3 regions of the Mesorhizobium sp. B283B1A genome follow, and region 3 is predicted to be linked to each of the others. Evidence: riboswitches for the same ligand, from Rfam matches in the RefSeq annotation. Region 3 holds a riboswitch; each other region holds the start of a gene.
The links. Region 3 has a riboswitch for cobalamin ahead of LB577_RS28155 (CbtB domain-containing protein). Riboswitches for the same ligand answer to the same signal wherever they lie in the genome.

Region 1 (2,258 bases), on a different contig from region 3:
ACAGGCTTCTGGTCAGCCGGTTCCGACTTCTTGGTCGAAGCCGTGTACGAATTGTCGGTCGACGTCACGGCAGGCTGGTTGGCGCCATAGTTGTCGCTGCCGGCGAGAGCGCTGCCGGAAATGGCCAGAACGGCGGCGGCAGCAAGAATGATCTTCTTCATTTCAAGTCTCCTGAATTTTGATGAATTTTTGAGTTCGCCAGGACGGCGGGCAAGCAGCCGTCAACCGGCGGTTGGCTGTTAGTGGTTACCGAAGAGGTTGTGGTCGGCACCCTGGACAGGCGTCTGAGCAGCCGGTTCCGACTTCTTGACCGAAGCGGTGTACGAGCTGTCGACGGCAGTGGCTGCAGGGGTCGCATTCGAACCGTAATGGTCCGAACTATAATGGTCGCTACCAGCGAAGGCGCTGCCGGAAATGGCCAGAAGGGCGGCGGCAGTGAGAACAATCTTTTTCATTTTGGGCACTCCAGTATTTTTCCGTCCGTCTAGCGGCGTGTCTTGGGATGAAATCGCGTCGTTCGGACAGCCCCGATTTGGGAAAGCCAGATGGCCGTTTCCAATCACGAAGTTGTTCCGCGTGGACCATGAATCCACCACTTGAAATTGTACCACCGGCTTCCACATCAATTTTTTTGCTTTTTTTATCAATTAGTTAGAAGGATCAAGGGAGCTATCACCAACTGTGTCGGAGGCCCAGCGTTCACAACATCCTGCACGCACCGTCAACAGAAACGAACCGTTCGGTTCGATTTTAGGTTTCGCTAATAGTCACTTTTCGAAACTGTTAACCTTTCTTTGGCTCCGGCCAAGGATCGAAAAACAACGTTTGGGGTGCTGGCGACGAGCCGGTTTCAAAGGTCGCGATCCTTGTACGGACGATCTTGCATGCGTGTCGCGCCGCATGGATGCGATGTCGTTTTCATGCCGACGCCGCGATGCATGCCGTGATTAGATCACGCCATCTCAGGTGCCGCTTCGTGACGACGGAGTGGAGAATTGGGAAGCCGGTCAGAATCCGGCGCTGCCCCCGCAACGGTGGTGGAGTTCAAGTCGCAACGGGAGACCACTGGGCGAAAGCCTGGGAAGGTGTCGCGATGGTCCGCAAGGACGACTCCAGAGCCCGGAAACCAGCCCGAGATTGCTAGAACTCGACTGATCGCGGTGGGCGGTCAAGGGGTGGATGATGCATGCCCGGCTGGCGCCGGCCTGCGTCCGATCCTTCCTCCATCACCACCAGTTCAGTCCTTGGATATGAGGACAGGACATGGATGCTCGCAACGACATGCTGAGGCTCTTGAACAGCCGCAGACAGGGCTTTTCGCTGGAACAGCCCTTTTACACCGATCCGGACTACTTCAAGCTCGACATGGAGCTGATCTGGTATCGCGATTGGCTGTTCATCGGCCATGATTGCGAGCTGCCCAAGCCAGGCAGCTTCATCACCGTGCAGATCGGCGACTATCCGGTCGTGCTGGTGCGCGATCAGCAGGGCAAGATCAACGCCTTCCACAATTCCTGCCGCCACCGCGGCAGCCGCGTCTGCAACACCGAGAAGGGCATGGCCGCCAAACTGGTCTGCCCCTATCACCAGTGGACCTATGAGCTGGACGGCCGCCTGCTGTTCGCCCGCCAGATGGCCGAGGGTTTCGACAAGAGCCAGTTCGGGCTGAAGCCGGTCGCCTGCGAAAGCGTCGCCGGCTATATCTTCATCTGCCTGGCGAAGGAGCCGGCCGACTTCGCGCCGATGCGGGCGATGATCGAACCCTACCTCAAGCCGCACCGGCTCGGCGAGGCGAAGATCGCCTTCGAGAGCACGATCATCGAGAAGGGCAACTGGAAGCTCGTCTGGGAAAACAACCGCGAGTGCTATCATTGCGCGGGCAATCACCCGGAATTGTGCAAGACGTTCCCGGAAGCACCGACCGTGACCGGCGTGCAGGGCGCCGACAGCGATCCGGAGATGCTGGCGCACTGGGCGAAATGCGAGGCGGCCGGCCTGCCGAGCAAGTTCCGCATCGATCCGGCCGGACAGTATCGCGCCACCCGCGCGCCGCTGCTGCGCGATGCCGTCAGCTACACGATGAGCGGCAAGCGGGCGGTGAGGAAGAACCTCTCCGACAACGTCTCGGCCGACCGCATCGGCACCTTGATGCACTATCACTACCCGACGACATGGAACCATATCCTCATCGACCATGCCGTGACCTTCCGCGTGCTGCCGATCAGCGCCACGGAAACCGCCGTGACGACCAAATGGCT
Region 2 (2,258 bases), on a different contig from region 3:
CGGCTTGCCGTCGCGCGACAGCCTGATCTTCTCGACCTTGTCCTCGGCAGCCTTCAGCAGCCGGTCGCAATGCACCTTCAATGCCTCGCCGCGCTCATAGATCTTGATCGACTGGTCGAGCGGCACGTCGCCACGCTCCAGATCATCGACGATCTTCTCCAGCGCGTCGAGTGCCTGTTCGAAGCTCATCGCCTTGACGTCTTCGTTGGTCTCACCAGCCATCGTTCATCCTTTCATCAGTCGCCCGACATGGGCGGCGACCGAAAATGCCAATCCCTGCAGATCGTAGCCGCCCTCGAGCAGGCTGACGAGCCGGTTGCCGCTGTGGCGCGCGGCACGCTGCATCAGCTGGCCGGTCGCCCAGTCGAAATCGTCCTCGGTCAGGTTGATCTCGGCCAGCGGGTCGCGGTGGTGCGCATCGAAGCCTGCGGAAATGACGATCAATTCCGGCGCGAAATTGTCGAGCGCCGGCAGCACGCGCGACAGGAAGGCATCGCGAAACACCTCACTGCCGGTCTGCGGCGCCAGCGGCGCGTTGACGATATTGCCGGCGCCGGTCTCGTCCTTCGCGCCGGTGCCGGGGTAGAGCGGCATCTGATGCGTCGAGCAGTAGAGCACCGAGGGATCATCCCAGAAAATGTCCTGCGTGCCGTTGCCGTGATGCACGTCCCAGTCGACGACCGCCACGCGCTCGACGCCATGCTTCTTCTGCGCATAACGCGCGGCGATGGCCGCCGTGTTGAAGAGGCAGAAGCCCATGGCCGTGGTTTTTTCGGCATGGTGGCCGGGAGGCCGCGCTGCGACGAAGACATTGTCGGCGCGGCCCTCAAAGACATCGTCGACGGCGGCATTGGCGGCGCCGATCGCCGCGATCGCCGCTTGCCAGCTCTTCGGGCTGGCGGTGGTGTCGGCATCGATGCGGGCGATACCTTGGTCAGGGATGGCGGCGCGCACGCGGGCGACGAAATCGGCGGGATGCGCATAGAGGATGGTGGCCTCGTCACCTTCCGGCGCCGTGACACGATCGAGCGCGGCAAAGGCCTCGTCGTCGAGCACGCGCTCGATGGCGCGCAAGCGATCCGGCCGCTCGGGGTGGCCAGGCGGCGTGATGTGTTCGAGGAAGATCGGATGCGTGTAGAGACGAGTGGCCATGCTCCCTATCTAGTGCCCCGGCGCCGCGATGGCCATGCATCGCGGCTCGATCGCTGGGGAAAATCACGTCTGCGTCCATTGGCGTCGCTGCGGGGATTGGCGCCCCGGGCGGTTCGGCGTAAGGTCGCCGACACTGCCTGGTGCCCGCCGCAAGCGGGAGAATCGGGAACACGGTTGAATTCCGTGGCGTGCCCAACGCTGTGAGGGGGACCGCGCCGGTAAATGCCACTGTCGATGACGGGAAGGCACCGGACGCGGGTTGATCCCAAGCCAGAAGACCGGCCTGGCAGACATCGTCATCCGCATGGTCAGGCGGCTGGCATCGATAGCAATCGCAAGGGGACAAGCGATGCCGGAACACATGACCGCTCCTGGTAGCGACGGATTTGACCAGATGGCGCGCGACGCGGTCTACCGCGCCATGTTCACGCGGCGTGACGTGCGCAGCCATTTCCTGCCCGACGCGCTCGACGACGAGGTGCTGGCGCGGCTGCTGCTTGCCGCCCACCACGCTCCGTCGGTCGGCTTCATGCAGCCGTGGAACTTCATCGTCATCCGCGATGCCGCACGACGCGCGGAGGTGCGCGACCTGTTCCTCGCCGCGCGCGAACAGGAACTTCCGGCCATCGAACAGGAAAGGCAGGCGCTCTACCGCAAGCTCAAGCTGGAAGGCATCTGCGAGAGCGCGCTCAACATCTGCATCACCTGCGACCGGCAACGCTCGCAGGGTTCGCCGCTGGGACGCTGGCACAATCCGGAGATGGACCTCTACAGCACGGTCTGCGCGGTGCAGAATTTCTGGCTGGCCGCGCGCGCCGAGGGCGTCGGTGTCGGCTGGGTCAGCATCATCGAGGCTGAGGCGCTGAAAAGCCTGCTGGCTATTCCCGATCACGTGACGCCGGTCGCCTATCTCTGCGTCGGCCGGGTCTCCGAATTCGCGCCCAAACCGGACCTCGAAACGCATGGCTGGGGCCGACGCCTACCGTTGCCCGAACTGATCATGAGCGAGACTTTTTGCGGCCAAGGCGAGATGCGGCTCAAATCGACGGTGGCGCGCCTCAACGCCGTCGATGCGGTCGCGGTAAGCCCCGCCGATCAGCGTGTCG
Region 3 (2,258 bases):
TGCAAATTCGCTCCCTCCTGCAAATTGACGAACACGAAGCCGCGCCACACCGAGAGCGCGACGCGATAGAGCGGATGGTCGGCCTTGTCGAAGCCTTCGGGCAGCGATTTCGATGGCACGCGCACGAGGTCGCCGCGCAGCGAATAGGACCAGGCATGATAGGGGCAAGTGATCAGCCGCGCCTTCAGCCGGCCTTCGCTTTCCTGGCACAGCTGCGAGCCGCGATGCCGGCAGGTGTTGTGGAACGCGCGCAGTTCGCCGGTCTCGTCGCGCAGCACGACGATTTCCTGCGTGCCGACGCGGAAGGTGCGGAAAGCCAGCGGTTGGGCGAGATCGGCTTCCCGGCAGACGAGCAGCCAGCTTCGATACCAGATCGCATCGAGGTCGCGCTGATAGCTCTCGCCGTCCCAATAGGCCGATGACGACAACGTCGCTTCAGCCCGGGTCAGGCCGTTGTAGCGATCGCGTTCGCTGGCATTGGGCTGCAGGACTGGTGGCTGCAGGGCTGGAGGCTGCATGGCTCGCTTCCCGTGAAGTGGCCAGCCGACACCCGGCCGGGATGATTGTCAATTGTGGTGCCGAGAACGGCCGATGTCGCCGGCATGGCGCAATCGCGCTGGTTGCCGGCGGAATTTGGTTTGCCGCGTGTCGTGATTTTCCGTATAGTCACGCTGTCGTCGGTTCCGTTTTGGAGCCAAGAGGGAATGCGGTGCGGGCTCAATTGTCGCCCAATGCCGTGGCTGCCCCCGCAACTGTGTGCGGTAGTCCTCTCCATATGCCACTGAAGATTTTTTCTTCGGGAAGGTGGAGAAGGGCGCTGATCCGCGAGCCAGGAGACCTGCCGGCGACAGGAAACTGACTTCGATACCCTCGGGTGGAGGGTGAAAGGACAAGACATGAATACTGCCTCCGTCTCCCTCGGCGCCTCGGTCTCCTCGCAGTCGCGCTTCATGCAGCTCGCGCTAGCCGCGCTGCTCGGCATCTTCGTCGTCGGCTTCGTCGGCTTCTCGCATATCGATGCGGTCCACAATGCCGCCCACGACTATCGTCATTCGATGGCGTTTCCCTGCCACTGACGAGGATTTGACATCATGAACCTGTTTCGCAACGTCGTGTTCATCGCGGCGATCGCAGGGCTTGTGGCCGGCGTCGTTCTCGCCTGCATGCAGGCCTATGCCACCGTGCCGCTTATCCTCAAGGCCGAAGTCTACGAGCAGGCCGGTGGCGGCCACCATCATGACCAGGCCGCGCCCACTGCCGCGGATACCAATGCCATGAGCACCGCCGCACCGGCGGGGCATGCCATGAGCTCCGCCGCGCCGGCGCCGGCCGAAGCCGCCGCTCCGGCGGAAGACGAAGGCTGGGCGCCGGCCGATGGTTTCGAGCGTTTCGGCTTCAGCGTGCTTGCCAACATCGTCACCGGCATCGGCTTCGCGCTGGTCCTGGTCGCGGTCTCGGAATTCGCGGGCGGCATCGGCAATTGGCGCCAGGGTGTGTTCTGGGGCCTGGCAGGGTTTGCCGTGTTCACGCTGGCGCCTGGCCTCGGCCTGCCGCCGGAACTGCCGGCGATGCCGGCGGCCGAGTTGCTGCCGCGCCAGATTTGGTGGGTCTCGACGGTGGCGGCCACGGCGATCGGTCTTGGGCTGATCGCCTTCCGCAAATCGCTGCCGCTCGCGATCCTCGGCGTGGCTTTGATCGTCGCCCCGCATATTGTCGGTGCGCCGCAGCCCGACAGTTTCGAGACGCCGATCCCGGAAGGCCTGCATCATCAGTTCGTGGTGGCGGTGACCGTAACCAATCTGGTGTTCTGGCTGGTGCTCGGCGCGGTCGTCGGCGTGGTGCGCGGCCGCTTCACCGGCACCGCGACCAGCCTGCGCGACAGCTTTGCCTGATCAAGGCAAGCTGACTTTCATCATTGGTGGCGCGCGCTCCGGCAAGAGCGCGCACGCCGAGACCCTGGCGACGGCGTTGCCTTCGCCATGGACCTATATCGCCACGGCTGAAGCCTATGACGACGAGATGCGCGAGCGCATCGCGGTGCACCGCTCGCGGCGCGGCGAAGGGTGGTCAACCATCGATGCACCACTGGACCTCGCCGGCGCGCTCGAGGCTTTGCCCGACAATCAGCCGGTGCTTGTCGACTGCCTGACCCTGTGGCTGACCAATCACATGCTGGCCGAACACGATATCGAGCAGGAATGCCGGCGGCTGACTGACGTGCTGTTGCGACCGCGCGGGTCCTGGTTCGTGGTGTCCAA

Region 1: linked by a shared signal. The riboswitch ahead of LB577_RS21940 (aromatic ring-hydroxylating oxygenase subunit alpha) and the one ahead of LB577_RS28155 (CbtB domain-containing protein) in region 3 are both predicted to bind cobalamin.
Region 2: linked by a shared signal. The riboswitch ahead of bluB (5,6-dimethylbenzimidazole synthase) and the one ahead of LB577_RS28155 (CbtB domain-containing protein) in region 3 are both predicted to bind cobalamin.

Annotation. Positions count from the first base shown of each region.
Region 1 covers NZ_JAIUIQ010000027.1:28,504-30,761, forward strand. The annotation lists gene LB577_RS21930 (DUF680 domain-containing protein) at 1-161, opposite strand, end outside; gene LB577_RS21935 (DUF680 domain-containing protein) at 240-455, opposite strand; cobalamin riboswitch at 948-1,150, shown strand; gene LB577_RS21940 (aromatic ring-hydroxylating oxygenase subunit alpha) at 1,264-2,258, shown strand, end outside.
Region 2 covers NZ_JAIUIQ010000013.1:57,708-59,965, reverse strand. The annotation lists gene LB577_RS13535 (exodeoxyribonuclease VII small subunit) at 1-222, opposite strand, end outside; gene LB577_RS13530 (histone deacetylase family protein) at 226-1,152, opposite strand; cobalamin riboswitch at 1,274-1,454, shown strand; partial or broken gene bluB (5,6-dimethylbenzimidazole synthase) at 1,457-2,083, shown strand; gene LB577_RS13520 (hypothetical protein) at 2,248-2,258, opposite strand, start outside.
Region 3 covers NZ_JAIUIQ010000046.1:44,636-46,893, forward strand. The annotation lists gene LB577_RS28150 (aromatic ring-hydroxylating oxygenase subunit alpha) at 1-518, opposite strand, end outside; cobalamin riboswitch at 662-861, shown strand; gene LB577_RS28155 (CbtB domain-containing protein) at 897-1,076, shown strand; gene LB577_RS28160 (CbtA family protein) at 1,092-1,892, shown strand; gene cobU (bifunctional adenosylcobinamide kinase/adenosylcobinamide-phosphate guanylyltransferase) at 1,885-2,258, shown strand, end outside.